3 regions of the Companilactobacillus sp. HBUAS56275 genome follow, and region 2 is predicted to be linked to each of the others. Evidence: predicted binding sites of a transcription regulator. Region 2 holds the regulator's gene; each other region holds the start of a gene.
What was found. Region 2 encodes Rex, which represses fermentation and respiration genes when NADH is low (regulators of the CRP and FNR family bind a similar motif). Its sites were predicted from a motif close to TTGTGAANTANTTCACAA; they were not measured.

Region 1 (5,742 bases), on a different contig from region 2:
TTTCAAGCGTTTATTTGCAAGCTGTTTTAGATTTACCCGCAACTTTGTTTGCTTCTAAAGAGGCACAAAAAGCAGTCGTAGTTTTACAAAAACATGGCGGTAATGCTAAACAAGTAGGAAATGTTTTGATGGGCACAATACCTGACACCAATAACCCAAAGTCGTTTGAGGGATTTAAAGACCAGTTGCAAAGCTGGGCAAAAAATTTTAAAGGTTAGGTGAGATTAAATGTCTAAAATCATGGCCGTTAATTCTGGTAGCTCTACATTAAAATGGAAACTATATACAGTACCTGATGAAAAGGTTATTGCCAAAGGGATGGTAGATCGTTTGGGATTGCCAGATTCAGTTTTTGAAATTAAGTATAACGGCAAGAAGATCAGTGAAAAAGAGGATATTCCTGATCACGCAACTGCAGTTAATAAAATGCTTGATAAACTAATTGAATTAAAAATCATCAAGAGTTATGACGAAATTACTGGAGTAGGGCATCGTGTGGTTGCTGGTGGTAGTATTTTCAAAGATTCTGCCGTAATAACGCCACAAGTAATTAAGCAAATCAAAGATCTTTCTGAATTTGCTCCGCTACATAATCCTAGTCAAGCTACTGGTATTGAAGCATTTGAAAAGATTTTGCCAAATGTTCCTCAAGTGGCAGTCTTTGATACTTCGTTTCATCAAACGATGGATCCAGTAAATTACTTATATAGTATTCCTTACGAATATTATGAGAAATATGGTGTTCGTAAATTTGGAGCACACGGTACAAGTCATCGTTATGTATCGCAAGCGGCTGCTGATTATTTACAGAAACCAATCTCCGATCTTAAAATCATTTCAGCTCATCTTGGTAGTGGGGCATCTATTGATGCAATTAAGAATGGTAAATCAGTTGATACTTCCATGGGCTTCACGCCATTAGCTGGTATTACTATGAGTACTCGTTCAGGTGATATTGATCCTTCTTTGGTTGCCTATTTGATGCAAAAGAAGAAGATCACTGATCCAGATGAAATGGTAAATATTTTAAATAAAAAATCAGGTTTACTAGGAATTTCCGGTATATCTCCAGATATGCGTGATTTGTTAGCTACAAGAAGTGAAAATCACCGTTCCGAGTTAGCTATCGATATTTTTGTCAATCGAATTGTTAAATATATTGGTTCATATATTGCGCTCTTGGGTGGAGTTGACGCGTTGATCTTTACTGCTGGTGTTGGCGAAGGTAGTGCCGCAATTCGTGAAGAAATTGTAAATCACTTTAATTATCGTGGTATGAAGATCGATAAGGATGCTAATGAAAATGGCAAAGGAATTCATGTTATCAGTTCAAAAGATTCAACAACTGATGTTTTGGTTGTTCCAACTGATGAAGAATTGATGATCGTTCGCGATGTAGTTAGACTAACAAAGTAAATAATGAAAAAATCAAGGAATTAAAACAAATTTAAGTTGTTTTGATTCCTTTTTTAATGTTAAAAAATAGATTAAAAATGTTGCCAATAATGCAATGTAAGCCTTTACTTTTTTATTTTTACTGTTATATTAAGGGTGTATAGAAAAGAGTAAATTTGGAATGGAGGTTCATGATATGACAAGAAAAGCCTACATGATTGGTACAGGTGTTGGTAATTTAGCAGCTGGTATTTATTTGATTCGTGATGGGGGATTTAATGGCGATCAAATTACTATGATGGGTCTAGAAGACCACGGTGCAAACGATGGTGCCGCAGTTAAGGACTATGAAACAGAATATGGTAACCAAGCTTTATCGAACAGCAAAGGATTTTTAGCAAAGGGTGGTAGAATGCTCAACGAAGAAACATTCGAAAACCTATGGGATGTATTGCGTTCGGTACCTTCATTGGACCATCCTGGACAAACAGTTACAGATGACATTTTGAATTTTGACCACGCTCATCCAACACATGATGTTGGCCGTTTGATCGATGAAAACGGTCCACGTGTAAAACCTAATAAAGATAATTACAGACATATGCAATTTGACAACAAGGATCGTTACCTATTGTCTAAATTGATGTTGATGCCTGAAAAAGATGAAGAAAAATTAAATAACATCAGTATTGCAGAATGGTTTGCAAGCAGTCCACACTTCTTCACAACAAACTTCTGGTACATGTGGCAAACAACATTTGCTTTCAAACGTGCTAGTTCAGCCGTTGAATTACGTCGTTACATGAATCGTATGATTCTTGAATTCAGTCGTATCAATACACTGGAAGGTGTTACAAGAAGTCCATATAACCAATTTGAAAGTATCATCTTGCCAATGCGCAAGTACTTGGAAGATCGTGGCGTAACATTCATCAACAACCGTAAGGTTACCGACCTTGAATTCAAAGACACACCACTTCAAGATGATATTATCGTTACTGGACTCAAGTACGAAGAAGTTGATAACGATAACAAAGAAGGACATATCGATATTGCCGAAAACGACCTAGTCTTTGATACTAATGGTTCAATTACTGATAGTTCAGCACTTGGCGACTTCAACACACCATTTAAGGAAAATATGGATTATGCACCTAGTGCAGCACTTTGGAAGAAAGCAGCCGAAAAGTTCTACTCATTAGGTAATCCTGACAAATTCTTCGGTGATCGTACACAAAGTGAATGGGTCAGCTTCACAGTCACAACAAACAGCCACTTCTTAGTAAATGAAATTTCACGTATCACACAACAAGAACCCGGAAATGCTTTGAATACATGGATCAACAGTACGCCATTGTTATCAATCGTTGTACACCATCAACCACACTTCAAGGCACAAAAGCCAAATGAGTCAACATTCTGGGGTTACTTCATGTATCCAAGAAGAAACGGTGACTACGTTCAAAAGCCTGTAATGGAAATGACAGGTAAAGAAATGCTAGAAGAATTACTAGGACATCTAGCAGAAGTAGACCCAAGCAAAGACAATATCAAGAATCATACACAAGAAATTATGGATAGTATTGTCAATGTAATTCCAGTTCACCTACCATATGCAAGTGCAATGTTTAATCAAAGAGCCGTCGGAGATCGTCCAGATGTAGTTCCAAAGGGAAGCAAGAACTTAGCCTTCATTAGTCAATTCTGTGAACAACCATTCGATATGGTCTTTACAGAACAATATTCATTCCGTGCAGCACAACGTGCCGTATATACATTGTTGAATATTCCATTGTCAGAAATGACACCAATGCATCATTACGAGAAAGATCCTAAAGTAATGGCACGTGCTACTAAGACAATGTTTAGATAGAGAGAGGGCGGAGCAAGGGCGTTTGACCTCTGAGGATTTGCCTAAGTACTGGAATCGCACGCGTACTATGCGTGCAATTTCAGTACTGTAGCAAATCACGGGAGGTTGCCCTTGCGGAGCCCATTTAGGCAGCATACTTGAGAAGAACAGCCAAGAAGAATGGTTTGAGGTCTTGAGGTATGGTTATTTAGAGTTAGAAGAAAAACTATTGAGAATAGAAAAAATAATTTTATGTGGAACGAGAAATTATTTTAAACAAACCTCAAAAACCTTCACAATACAAAATGTATTCAAAAGTAACTAACCTAAACGAAATTCCCATCTAAAAGGGAGGTTGATGCCTATAATCAATCTATATCGGAAACAAATAAAATCTAACATCAAACGACAAAACATCTCATTAAGAAAGATAAAAAGTTTCACAAGTAAGAGCTGAATCCGATTTCAGCTCTTTTTTTGTGAATCAAAAAGCAACATGAGACAGGCATTATGATGAGATTGTGAAGAAATATTCACAATTAAAAAGTGATGTGAAATTAATTTTTTTGTAGAGATAATTGTTTAGGTGTTGATATATCAACGTGGAAACGTTTACTTAGAGTTTTTAAACAAAATGGCTTGAACATTGATTGTACAGTGATAAGATAAAACGTGAATTAGTTAACAAATATGAATTTTTAAATCTTGGAGGTAATCAGATGTTGAAAGGTTCCAAAGATACAAAAGTTTCTACAAAATCAGATGAAAAAGAAGATGTAAAACCTGGTATTGATGCCATGGTTGCTAAAGCTCATAAGGCTTTGGATATTATGGATGGTTTTACTCAAAAGCAAGTTGATCATATTGTTCACCAAATGGCCATCGCTGGATTAAACGCTAGTTTTGAATTAGCTAAGTTAGCTTATAAAGAAACTGGCCGTGGAATGGTTGAAGATAAAGTTATTAAAAATATGTACGCTACAGAAGAAATTTGGCACTCAATCAAACGTGATAAGACCGTTGGTATTATCGAAGATGATAAGGAACACCGTTTGATCAAAGTCGCTGAACCACTTGGCGTTTTAGCAGGTGTTACTCCTGTTACTAATCCAACTTCAACTGCAATGTTCAAGTCATTGATTGCTATGAAGACTCGTAATCCGATTATCTTTGGTTTCCATCCCCAAGCTCAAAATTGTTCTGTTGCCGCCGCTAAAGTTATGTTAAAAGCTGCCATTGATGCTGGTGCCCCAGAAGGTGTCATTCAATGGATCGAAAAGCCAAGTATTGAAGCTACTTCTTACTTAATGAATAACGAAGGTGTTGCTAGTGTATTAGCTACTGGTGGTCCTGGTATGGTTAAAGCCGCTTATTCAACTGGTAAACCTGCTTTAGGTGTTGGTCCTGGTAATGGCCCTGCATATATTGAAAAGACTGCTAACATCAAACGTGCTGTTAACGATATTGTTCTATCAAAGACTTTTGATAATGGTATGGTTTGTGCTTCTGAAAACAGTGCCATCGTTGATGCCGATATTTATGACGAAGTAAAATCACTATTTGAAAAGAATAAGATTTTCTTCATTAAGAAGTCAGATTACAAGAAATTAGCTGACGCAATGTTTAGACCAGAAGGTGGAGTTAAAGGTCCTATTGCCGGTAAGTCAGCTGTTGCTATCGCTAAATTAGCCGGTATCAAAGTTCCTGATGATACTAAAGTACTTGGTGTTGAACTTTCAAAGGTTGGTCCTGACGAACCACTTTCAGCTGAAAAACTATCACCTGTTCTTTCAGTTTATAAAGTTGCTGGACACAAGGAAGGCTTTGAAAAGGCTGATGAGCTATTACACTTTGGTGGTTTAGGCCACACAGTCGGTATTCACACAATGGATGAGGACTTAGCTACTGAATTTGGTATTAAGATGAAAGCTAGTCGTGTCTTAGTAAATACACCTGCTGCTATTGGTGGTATTGGTAATCTTTACAATGAAATGATCCCATCACTTACTCTTGGTACTGGTTCATGGGGGAAGAATTCTATTTCTCATAACGTATCTTCATTTGATTTGCTTAATATTAAGACAATCGCAAAACGGAGAAATAATATGCAATGGATTAAACAACCAAGAGTTTACTATGAAAAGACTTCAGTTCGTTATCTAGAAGATCTTGAAGGTATGAAGAGAGCCTTTATCGTTTGTGATCCTGTCATGGTTCAACTTGGTTTCGTTGATACTATTACCGATGAATTGAAACGCAGCAAGTTCCACGTTGAATATTCAATGTTCTCAGACGTTGATAACATCGTAACAACAGATGTTGTAAAACGTGGTGTTACTCAAATGAATTTATTCAAGCCTGATACAATTATTGCATTAGGTGGTGGTACAACAATGGATACAGCCAAAGACATGTGGTTGTTCTATGAACATCCCGATGTTGATCTCTTTGGTGCAAAACAAGGCTTCATTGATATCAGAAAACGTGCCTACAAG
Region 2 (5,742 bases):
CGGATTTTTTTATTCCCCACGCTTGTAGGATGCAACGTACTTTTCCCGTTTATCCTCATCAAATTCTTTTTCGCTCTTGGCAATAATAATAGTTGCTAGAGAGTTACCGACGACGTTAACGGCGGTACGTCCCATATCTACGAGACGGTCGATACCGGCAATGAAGGTCAAACCTTGCATTGGCACACCAATAGTTGATACCGTGGCTAAGAGTACAACAAACGATGCTCCCGGTACTCCGGCCATCCCCTTAGATGTTAACATCAATACCACAACAAGGGTAATTTGTTGTCCTAAACTTAAATGGATATTGTATGCCTGAGCCAAGAATAAGGCTGCTAATGACTGATAGATAGCTGATCCATCCAAATTAAAAGTATATCCTGTTGGAATGACGAATGAGACGATACCTTTAGATGCTCCGTACTTTTGCATTTTTTCAATCATCTTAGGTAAAGCTGCTTCTGAACTAGCTGTTGTAAAAGCTAACGTTACTTCATTTTCAATAATTCTGAACAATTCGTAGAAACGTACATGGAACAGATGACCCACACCTGCCATAACTACGAAAACAAAGAATGCCATAGTTGCATAGGCAATTAAAATGAACAGTGCCAATGGTTTCAAAGAGTTAAAGCCCATTTCACCAACCGTTACACCAATCAAGGCACAAACACCAATAGGAGCTAAACGCATAACCCAGTTAGTAACCTTGAACATGACATTAGCGACAGCATTCAAAGTATCAGTAATGATTTGACCTTGTTTGCCGATTGAAGCTGTTCCTAAACCAAATAGAACTGAGAAGAAGATAATTGGTAACATATCCCCTTTACCCAACGATTCGAAGATATTGGTTGGGATGATACTCATCAAGATTGACCAAATACCCGAATGTTTGGCTGTTTTAGCCGTAGCTGTATATTGACTAATATCCGAACCTTTTAGACTATGTACATCAATAAAGGTACCGGGATGTGTAACATTAGCAACGATAATACCAATAATAATCGCTAATGTTGTCATTATTTCAAAATAAATTAAAGTCTTTAATCCGATTCGACCTAATTTCTTAATATCACCCATATTGGCGATACCGACTGTCAAACAAGAGATAACAATTGGTAAAACAATCATCTGAATCATTGAGATAAACATTGTCCCAATGTTCTGCATCACTTGAATAGCAGCTTTATTCTGGTAAAAAATTTGTCCTAGAACAATTCCTAGAACCAAACCAATAATAATTTGCCAACCTAAGCTGACTCGAAAAAATCGTTGCTTTTGCACTTTAAAGTCCCCTTTGAAATCAACATAGTTTTAATTATAGAAGACTTTTTGTAAAAAATGAAATTGATAACGGTTTCAGATTAAAATATTTTTCATTCATATCATTTATACGAACAAAATTGCTAGGCTGTGCTTAAATCGTTCTTGTTTTGCTTAATTTCACCAATAAAAAAAGCAGAACATCCGGTTTTCTCAAATCGACATTCTGCATCTTTTTAGCATATCTTAATTTTTATCTAATTTTCACCTGATTCAGAAGCGATAATATCCAAATCACCAGAAAGTGTCCAAGCATCAACAGTTGCTGGAACGATCAAATGGATACCCTTTTCCAAATCATAGTCTTTTCCATCAACGGTAATCTTACCTTGACCATTGATTACAGAGATCAAAGTATACTTACCGATTTGATGATGGAGTTCAACTGGTTCTTTAATTTCCCAGTGATAAACTGAGAAGAATGGTGAAACGGGTGGTTGAACAAATGTTGTAAACTTGTTCTTGCCCTCTTCTTTTGATTCAATATTTAATTGTGGATCTTTATGAGGAACCGTAATTGTATCCTCAGATTGTTTGATGTGAAGATCACGTTTCTTACCAGTAGACTTTTCAACACGGTCATAATCATACAAACGATATGTTGTATCACTACTTTGTTGTGTCTCTAAGGCCATGATACCCTTGTTCAAAGCATGAACGGTACCACTTGGTACATAGTAAAAATCACCAGTCTTAACTGGAACCTTTCTCAATAGATGGTCCCAGTCGCCTGATTCGATCATTTCATCAAGTTCAGCTTTATTCTTGGCATTGTGACCATAAATCAAGTATGAACCTGGTTCAGCATCGATGATGTACCAGCATTCAGTCTTACCTAATTCATGTTCATGCTTTGCAGCATACTCATTATCGGGATGAACTTGAACTGATAAACTAGCTTCAGCATCCAAAATCTTTGTTAGAAGTGGGAATACTTTACCCTTAGGATTGCCAAATAATTCACTGTGATTCTTCCAAAGATCATCAACATATTGACCAGCAAATTCACCATTTTCAACTTGTGATCTACCATGTGGATGACCTGAAATAGCCCAGCATTCACCAATAGTTCCATCTGGAATCTTGTAACCAAACTTAGTTTCTAGCTTTCTTCCACCCCAGATCTTTTCGTGGAATACAGGCTTTAAGAACAATGGTTCACTCATAATACTTTCCCCCAAAAAATTATTCTTGCTCTTCTTTCAATGACTTATCACGATCTAAGAAGAAAATTAGTGTCTGCAATTCATTAGCCAAATCGACATAATGAACGCGGATACTGCTTGGAACGTTAATGATTACCGGTGTGAAGTTTAAAATACCTCTAACTCCGGCATCGGCTAATAAGTCAGCTGTCGTTTGAGCCGCATTTGAAGAAACTGTCAAAATGCAGACATCGATCTGTTGCAAATGAAGTTGTTCCTTCAATTCGGAGATGTCATAAACAGGCACTCCACTCTTAACTGTACCGACAATTTCCTTATTAATATCAAAAGCTGCCGCAATTCGAACATTATTAGTCCGAGAAAAGTTATAATTTAGTAAGGCGTTACCTAAATTACCAACACCTACTAAGGCTACGTTAGTACGCTTGTCTTGATTCAAGAGCTTCTTAAAGAAAGCTACTAAATCGTCTACATCGTAGCCATAGCCACGTTTTCCAAGTGCTCCTAGATATGAGAAGTCACGTCTTATTGTAGCACTATCTATCTTGACCCCTTCTGATAATTCTCCAGAAGAGATTTTTTTTGTACCTTCATCTTTTAAAAATTGAAAATACCGATAATAAATTGGTAAACGCTTTATTGTTGCGTTTGGAACTGTTGTTTTTGTCATAATTTACCACCATATGTGTGTCATTTCACTAACATTTATAGTAAATAAAAATCGACAAAAACGCAACACGTTAAACCTATAAAGACATAATTTATTGAATAATGATAAAATTGTGAATATATAAAGGAGTTCAAAATTGATTTTATTACAAGCACAAAACATAACAAAGAATTTTGGTACTAAAAGGCTATTCTCTAATGTCAGCTTTGAAGTACAGGATAATAGCAGGATTGGTCTAGTCGGCCGTAATGGTGTCGGCAAGTCAACTATGCTCAAAATTATTTCCGACCAAGAAAGTTACAACAGTGGAAATATTGCTCTCAAGAAAGACACAAATATCGGTTATCTAGCTCAGGATTCCGGTTTAAACAGTGAAAATAAAATTTTCGACGAAATGGAACAAGTTTTCGACTATCTAAAAGAGCAAGAAAAAAAGATGCATGCTCTGGAAGAAAAACTTGCTAATCCTAATGTTCAAGACTATGACGAAATTTTAAAACAATACGATCAATTGCAAAATATTTTTCGTCGAGAAAATGGTTACGGCTATCAATCAGAGATTCGCAGTGTCCTCAAGGGATTTGGCTTCGATGAGGATGTTTGGCAAGCTCAAATTTCAACCCTCTCTGGTGGTGAACGTTCTCGTCTAGCTATGGCTAAAATGTTACTAGAACATCATGATATTTTGCTTTTGGATGAACCAACTAACCATTTGGACATTAATACCGTTGAATGGCTTGAAGGCTACCTCAAGAATTATCGTGGTGCTTTAGTCATTGTCTCCCATGATCAGTATTTCTTAGACAAGGTCGTAACTGAAATCGTTGAAATAAATCATCACTCTTCAACACATTATTCTGGTAACTATACTTTCTACTTACAAGAAAAGAAAAAGAATCAAGAAGTTGCCTGGAAACATTACGAAGAACAACAAGCTGAAATCAAGAAAACTGAGGAATACATTCAAAAGAATATTGTCCGTGCTTCTACTACTAAGATGGCCCAAAGTCGTCGTAAGAAACTGGAACATATGGATGTCCTAGATCGTCCCGATAGTGATCAAGGCTCGGTTCATTTTAGTTTCCAGATTGATAAGGAAAGTGGAAATGATGTCTTGCTCGTCAAAGATGCAGCGATTGGTTACGATGATCAGATCATGTCTGAACCAATCAATCTTGATGTCAAAAAAGGTGAACGTGTTGGTATCATTGGTCCCAATGGTATCGGTAAGTCTACTTTCTTAAAGTCGATTCTGGGTCAAATTCCTATGATCAAAGGAACAACTCAATTTGGTGCTAACGTTCAAGTTGGTTACTACGATCAGAATCTTAAGAATCTTGATCCTAAAAAGGATGTCCTTCACGAAATTTGGGATATCTACCCTCGTTTGGATGAACAAGTTATCCGCAACATGCTGGGAGCCTTCCTTTTCAGTGGCGATGATGTTCTTAAACCCGTCGCAGGATTATCCGGTGGTGAAAAAGCTCGTTTAACTTTGACGAAACTAGCTATGGAACACGACAACTTTCTAATCATGGATGAGCCAACTAACCATTTGGACATCGATAGTAAGGAAGTTCTTGAAGATGCTCTGAAGAATTTTGAAGGAACAGTTCTCTTCGTTTCCCATGATCGATACCTTTTGAATACTTTAGCTGATCGAATTGTTGACATCGGTGAACACGGTAGCAAGATCTATCTTGGCGATTACGACTACTACGTAGAAAAAACGACTGACCAACCAACTGAAGAAACAGAAAAGACTTCAAATGTCAGTGAAAAGAAAGTTCAGTATCAACAATCTAAGGAACAACAAAAGCAAGAACGTAAACTTCGTCGTCAGGTTGAAGATTTAGAAGCACAAATTGCTGAATTAGAAGAGAAGAATGCCGCCATTCAAAAAGAAATGACAAAAGATGAGAATTTAACTTCCTATAGCAAATTGGGTGATCTTCAAAAAGAACTCGACGAAAACAAGCAACAACAAGATAAAATTGAAGAAGAATGGACTGAGAAATCCATTGAACTAGAAGAGTTTTCTGAATAAGCAGACCATTGAGTCTGCTTTTTTGTTGCTCGGGTTCATTAAATTTGATAACTTAATTTATAAAGAACGTTCATAGGGAGAATAAAAATAAAACAAGAAAATTTCTTAATAAGATTTTTTAAAGGTGTCATCATTGCTTTAGGATTTATTTTGCCAGGAGTTTCCGGTGGTGTCTTAGCTGCAATCATGGGCATTTACGAACGCATGCTGAGTTTTATGGCTCACGTTCGTCAGAATTTTAAGCGAGATTTCCTCTATTTTCTTCCCATCGGAATTGGTGGAATTGTCGGTATCGGAATTTTATCCAAGCCACTCGATTACCTTTTACAAAATTATCAGGTCATCGTCCTCTGGGGTTTTGCTGGAACCATCATTGGAACCTTGCCGACACTATTAAAGGAATCCACTTCTCGAACTAGCCGAGATAAGTCAGATGTTATCTGGTTTTTAGCTAGTTTTGTCGGTGGTGGTGTATTTCTCTTCTTCATGAGTGAAATCCTAGGGACCATCCCCGCTAACTTTTTCGGCTT
Region 3 (5,742 bases), on a different contig from region 2:
TAGCAACTAATCTACCAAGATATTTAACACCATCACGTGCTGAATTAATGTATGGCAATACCAAGGTTGCAAGTGAATCTTCAGCTAAACCATTTTTTACATATGGATCAAAAGCAAGAACTTTTTCATTAGCATAAACACTCTCAGTTGCGCTCATACCAACGTTCTTTTCGTTGAATCCATCTTCTTCGTTAGGACCAGTACTTTGGTCAGCATCAAGAGTTGATGTGTAACGATAACCATTTTCAGGATAAGGTGCTGTCATCTTGTTGTATGGTGAAACATAAGTTTTGTCACGGCCTGAAACAGCAGGTTGAACGATAATACGTTTTCTATAAATAGCATTCAAACGGTCTTCGTTTCTTGAAATATAAGTTGCTCCATCCATTGAAGCCTTCTTACCAACCATGATTGATGTACATGCTGATAATTCAATACGATCTGTCATTTTAATATCCCCCATTAATAAAAATTTTTAATTATTTAATAATTATGATACTCGTTCTATCAGATGGTCGACACTCTCAATTTGTTGCAGGAACAAAATTAATCTTGTGTAACGATACTTATCAGTATCTGGAAATTTTTCAGCAAGTTCTTTTCCGATTTCGTAGGCGTTGCGACGTCCATTAACTTTAGTAAAAACATAGCTACCATACTCATCCATCTCTAGATAGGTTTCTTCAGGAATGTGCATATGCAATTTGCGGAAAAATTTTTGAATCGGATGATTCTGTTCCCGGACAATCGTAACGATTCCTGCCTTTCTCTTATAGACAACTTCCGGATTCTTCTGAAATATCATATGTTTTAAATCTTCTTCAGTTAATTCTGGACGTTTAGCCATTTTCATCGCCCCTTACTTATTTTGCTTCCTTTTTAATATTTAACAATGGAATGATAACGGCAATCACTAAGACTGCTAATAAGATCAATCCCATTACGTTACTGCCGGCAAAACCAGCGGGAACCTTGTCGCCAAGTACTCCAGTAACATGTAGGATAATCCCAATCAATCCAATAATTGAACCACCAGCAATTAAACCTGATGATAGACTGACACCGCTTTGAATACGTCTGTCTTTCAACTCTTTATTCTTTGTTACCTTATCGATCAATAATTTGATCAAAGCACCAACTAGAATAATTGAAGTTGTTGAAATTGGTAGATAGAATCCTAAAGCAACAGTCATAATTGATAGACCTAACATCCAACAAACAATAGCCATAACGACACCGATAATAATCATAATCCAAGGAAGATTTCCTGACATGATTCCGGTTGTCAATGTAGCAATTAAGTTAGCTTGTGGCATTCCGAATGGTGGATTTGAACCTGTGATCTTTAATTGAGGTTCAAGAATTACAGTTGTTCCGACTACGACAATAACACCGATAATGGCAGCAATCATGAAGTACTTCATCATTTCTTTCTTATTACCACCGATAACATAATCGACTTTTTGTGTCTGCATATAAGCACCACCAACAGAAATGGCAGTAACAATAAATACACCAAATAGTAGAAGAATTTGATTATCAGCATTGCTCTTCCAGCCAAAGATAACGAAAACTAACGTCATAATAACTAGTGAAGCAATCGTCATACCTGAAACAGGTGCGTTAGAACAGCCAATTGTTCCGGCTAGTCTAGCGGAAACAATAACGAATAACATTGCCAAAATAATAGCTAAAATACCACCTACAATGGCCATCAAAATATTTCCTGATACAAAGAAACCAACGACAAAGATAGCAATAACGGCAATAACTAATGACCAAATACCTAACATATTACGATCTTCGCTGCTGCCATTTCTAGCATTCAAAGTCTTTTTAATAGATGTAACAATAACTGGAATCAATTTTACAGCTCCGACGATACCACCACAGAGCATCATACCGGCACCAATATATTTGGAATATGAACCAGCAACTTGATCAACACCCATTTGATTTACAGCAAGTGCCACATCATTCCAATCTTTAGCATTATTTCCAGCCATCTGCGTAAAGTTAGCAATCAATGGTGTGATGGCAAAATTGGAAAGAATTGAACCAGCAAACATTGTCAACGCAACATCCAGTCCAACAACGAATCCAATACCAGCTAACATTGGGTTAACTTCCGTCGACATCTTCCAACGATAGAAAGAATTACCAACATAAGTAATTGTACTGTTGACCCAACCAAAGACTTGCGTCGTTAGCAAGGTCAAAATACCACCAATTCCAAAACCAATACCCATGAACTTCAATGAGTCACCACCAGCTTCTGAAGCAACTAAGGCTTCAGAGATAGCCATTGATTCTGGATAAACTAATTTTCCGTGCTCTTCAACTACCAAGTAGTTCTCAACTAGTGAAGCAGTACCGATAGCAAATAATACCGCTAAAGCACCAACTATAACCCCGGATATGAAGTTGACACGACCGCCAATAATTATGATAGCGGGTAAAACGTAAATCATCCCACTGGCAATTGATTCACCACCACTGGACATCCCTTGCAGAAGATTCTTGCCTAAAATACCCTTCTTCTTAGCAAAAGCTGCGATCAAACCAGAACCAATAATTGATCCCGGAATACCTGCAGCAACTGTTAAACCAGCCTTCATACCTGAATATGCTGTTGAAGCTGCAAAAATAACTGCTAAGATGGCACCCATGATCATGACAACAGAACTGCCACCGTGATTATCTTTATCGGTTACATATGGTACGTACTTCTCACCTGAAATACCACCATATGCCGATTGAGACAGGCTCTTTTTCATCTTAAATGCCTCCCCTAACTAATTGGGTCTCTATATAATTCCAAAGTCATTGTGAGAAGAAATTTATTTACAATAGAATCACGGATATACTCATTATTAAGAACTAAACTAGTTTCAGTATTGACTAAATTTTATAATTTCAGCACTACCCCATCCAACTTTTTACTAGTTTTTTCAATGATTATAGTCGTTAAATGCACGCCTCTCCTTACAACGCTTTCATTTTCATGATAACGGTTGCATTTACAAAAATCAATAGAATTTGTGACGTAGTTCACATCTGTCACCGTACGTTTTTCCGAAATAAATTCACAAGTGTTCACCATGCATAAACACTTGTATTCCCTATTTGATATGTAATTACTGATATCACAACATTAGTTAAACTTTAATAATTTTAATCTTATGATTGAATATATTAGTCATTTACTAATCAAGATATTTTTATCACAATCTTTTTTCATTCAAAGATACTCTTTAATTTTCATATATTTGTTACTTTACTTGAAAAAGTTCAACGTTATAACGACGATTTAAGATTGATTTGACGCTTTTCTATTGAGACGTATTTTTCTCTACTGAAATACGTCTAGATAATCATTTGTTAAAAACTTATATACATAATTTTGACTTTGCTCAAATTTCGAAATGATGATTTCTTAGCAAATCCCTCTGTTCTTGTTCATTAATCAAAAAAACGAGCAGCTTTTGTTTACTCGTCATTAAGAGTTGGCATATTTATTTCACGTTCACAAAATTTTATCAAAATAAAAAAATATTTTATTCTAACTTTGCTTTTCTCTACAAAAAAATACCCTATGAATTTAAAATCCATAGAGTATAAATTAAGTGACTATAATATCTAATTATGCTTCTTTAACGTCCATTCCTTGGTTTTCTTTTGCAAGAACCTTATCGTTGATCATAACGAATGGAATATAAACTAGAACGCCCAAGATGAAGGTAATCAATTGAATAACAACAGCACGCCAGTCACCAGCAGTGGCTAGAAAGGCACTGAATCCAATTGGTGTCGTCCATGGAACTTGAATAACACATGGGTTCATCCAACCTAAAACAGTTGTTACATAACTAATTACAAGACCCATAACAGGTACAAGTACAAATGGGATTGCTAGTGAAATGTTATAAACGATTGGGTAACCGAAGATAACAGGTTCGTTAATATTAAAGAATCCAGGTGCAATTGATAATTTAGCAACGTTCTTAGTTACGGCACTGTGTCCAACTAGGAATGTGGCAACTAGTAAACAAAGTGTTGAACCGGAACCACCCATCAAACCATAAGTTTGAACTTGGGAAACGTTGATAATATTAGGAATAGCTTTACCAGCATTATATGCGGCAATGTTTTGTGTAATATTGATAATCAAAAGTGGTTCTAGAATTGAACTGTAAATAACTGATTGGTGAATACCGAATAACCAGAGTAAGTTACCTAGTGAGTAAAGAATAATAACTCCCCAGATACCTGTTCCGATATGACGGAGTGGTTCTTGGATGAATGTTGTGATCAAATTGATCAAATTCATTCCTGACAAGTTGTAAAGTAGTGCTGAAATAATAGCTGAACATGATAAAACAATAATCATAGGAATCAAAACATCAAATGATTTACCAACAGCTGGTGGTACATTTTCACCTAAGTGAACTTGTAACTTCTTAATTCTAGAGATTCTGACAAAGGCTTCAGTAGCAATCAAACCAACGATAACACCGGCGAACATTGCTCCTGTACCCAAGTTAGTAAATGGCAAAACAGCTGAAATATCGACTGTTTTTTTAGCGCCATCTGGAATCAATTTAACTGTATTTGGCATCATAGTTACCAAAGCAGACATTGATACTAGAGCAGCAGAGATTGGATTATCAAAGCGTCTGTTTTTAGCTAAACAATAACCAATCATAGCTGCAATTAAAATACCTGAAATATTTAATGTCGCATTACTCAATAAAGTTCCCCAATATTGAACGTGCAACAATGTCTTACCCTTAAAAATCCAAGTAAAGACTGTGTTATTTAATAGAACCGCTAATCCAGCAAGGATATAAAGCGGCATGATAGTGGCAAACGCATCACGTAATGAACGTAGATGAATTTGAGCACCCATTTTAGCTGCAAAAGTCGCAAATTTATCTGCAGCTTTTGAATTCTGTAATGACATACTTTCGCCCCCGAAAAAGTTTTTTAACTTAGATACTTACTTCAAATCTGACAAATCACCTCCATTCGTTTCAATAACGTGTTTCAACCACCAATAACTCTTCTTTGGTACACGTTTCATATCTTTAAGGTCATGATTTGTACGGTTGACGTAAACTGTTCCGTAACGCTTGTCCATATTTCCACTAGAACTAGGGATATCAATCAATCCCCATCCCAGATAACCTAAGACTTCAACGCCGTCTTCAAAGATTGCGTCTTCCATAGCTTGAATGTGGTCACGGTGATATTTGATACGATAGTCATCGTTTATCTCACTACCATCAAACTCTTCACGAACACCGATTCCGTTCTCAATTGGAAACATTGGTACACCATATTCGTTGTAGACTTTTGTCAAGATATCTCTAAATCCTAATGGATCAATTTGCCAACCAAATTCTGATGTTTCCAAGAAAGGATTCTTCTTAACGCCTTTATCAAGGTAATAATTAGGAATCGTTCCTTCAGGAACCATTTCAGCACTGATCGTATCACTACGGTAATAACTGAAAGCAATAAAATCAGATGTTACTTTGATCAAAACTTTATCATCATCTGGTTGATAATCCATATCGATATTGTGGTTCTTAACAAAAGTCAAAACTTCATTTGAATAACGTCCATAAACGAATACGTCCAACAAATTACGGTTAAGAAATTCATTGATTTGGCGAGCATATAAAATATCTTTAGGATTTGGTGATGCTGGATAAACTTCACTGTATGCCAACATCCCAC

Region 1: adhE (bifunctional acetaldehyde-CoA/alcohol dehydrogenase) is a predicted target of Rex. The motif match lies at 3,918-3,935, and genes of this name have one in related genera.
Region 3: U8526_RS11895 (OPT/YSL family transporter) is a predicted target of Rex. The motif match lies at 3,040-3,057, and genes of this name have one in related genera.

What each region holds. Positions count from the first base shown of each region.
Region 1 covers NZ_JAYKKK010000008.1:36,438-42,179, forward strand. Annotated here, with positions in the region: gene U8526_RS12495 (class I SAM-dependent methyltransferase) at 1-218, shown strand, start outside; gene U8526_RS12500 (acetate/propionate family kinase) at 229-1,416, shown strand; gene U8526_RS12505 (oleate hydratase) at 1,592-3,268, shown strand; gene adhE (bifunctional acetaldehyde-CoA/alcohol dehydrogenase) at 3,967-5,742, shown strand, end outside.
Region 2 covers NZ_JAYKKK010000006.1:79,851-85,592, reverse strand. Annotated here, with positions in the region: gene U8526_RS11500 (cation:dicarboxylate symporter family transporter) at 10-1,290, opposite strand; gene manA (mannose-6-phosphate isomerase, class I) at 1,527-2,495, opposite strand; gene U8526_RS11490 (redox-sensing transcriptional repressor Rex) at 2,515-3,165, opposite strand; gene U8526_RS11485 (ABC-F family ATP-binding cassette domain-containing protein) at 3,302-5,212, shown strand; gene U8526_RS11480 (DUF368 domain-containing protein) at 5,294-5,742, shown strand, end outside.
Region 3 covers NZ_JAYKKK010000007.1:24,077-29,818, forward strand. Annotated here, with positions in the region: gene U8526_RS11885 (C69 family dipeptidase) at 1-448, opposite strand, end outside; gene U8526_RS11890 (PqqD family peptide modification chaperone) at 491-847, opposite strand; gene U8526_RS11895 (OPT/YSL family transporter) at 864-2,777, opposite strand; gene U8526_RS11900 (PTS sugar transporter subunit IIC) at 3,644-4,963, opposite strand; gene U8526_RS11905 (glycoside hydrolase family 1 protein) at 5,000-5,742, opposite strand, start outside.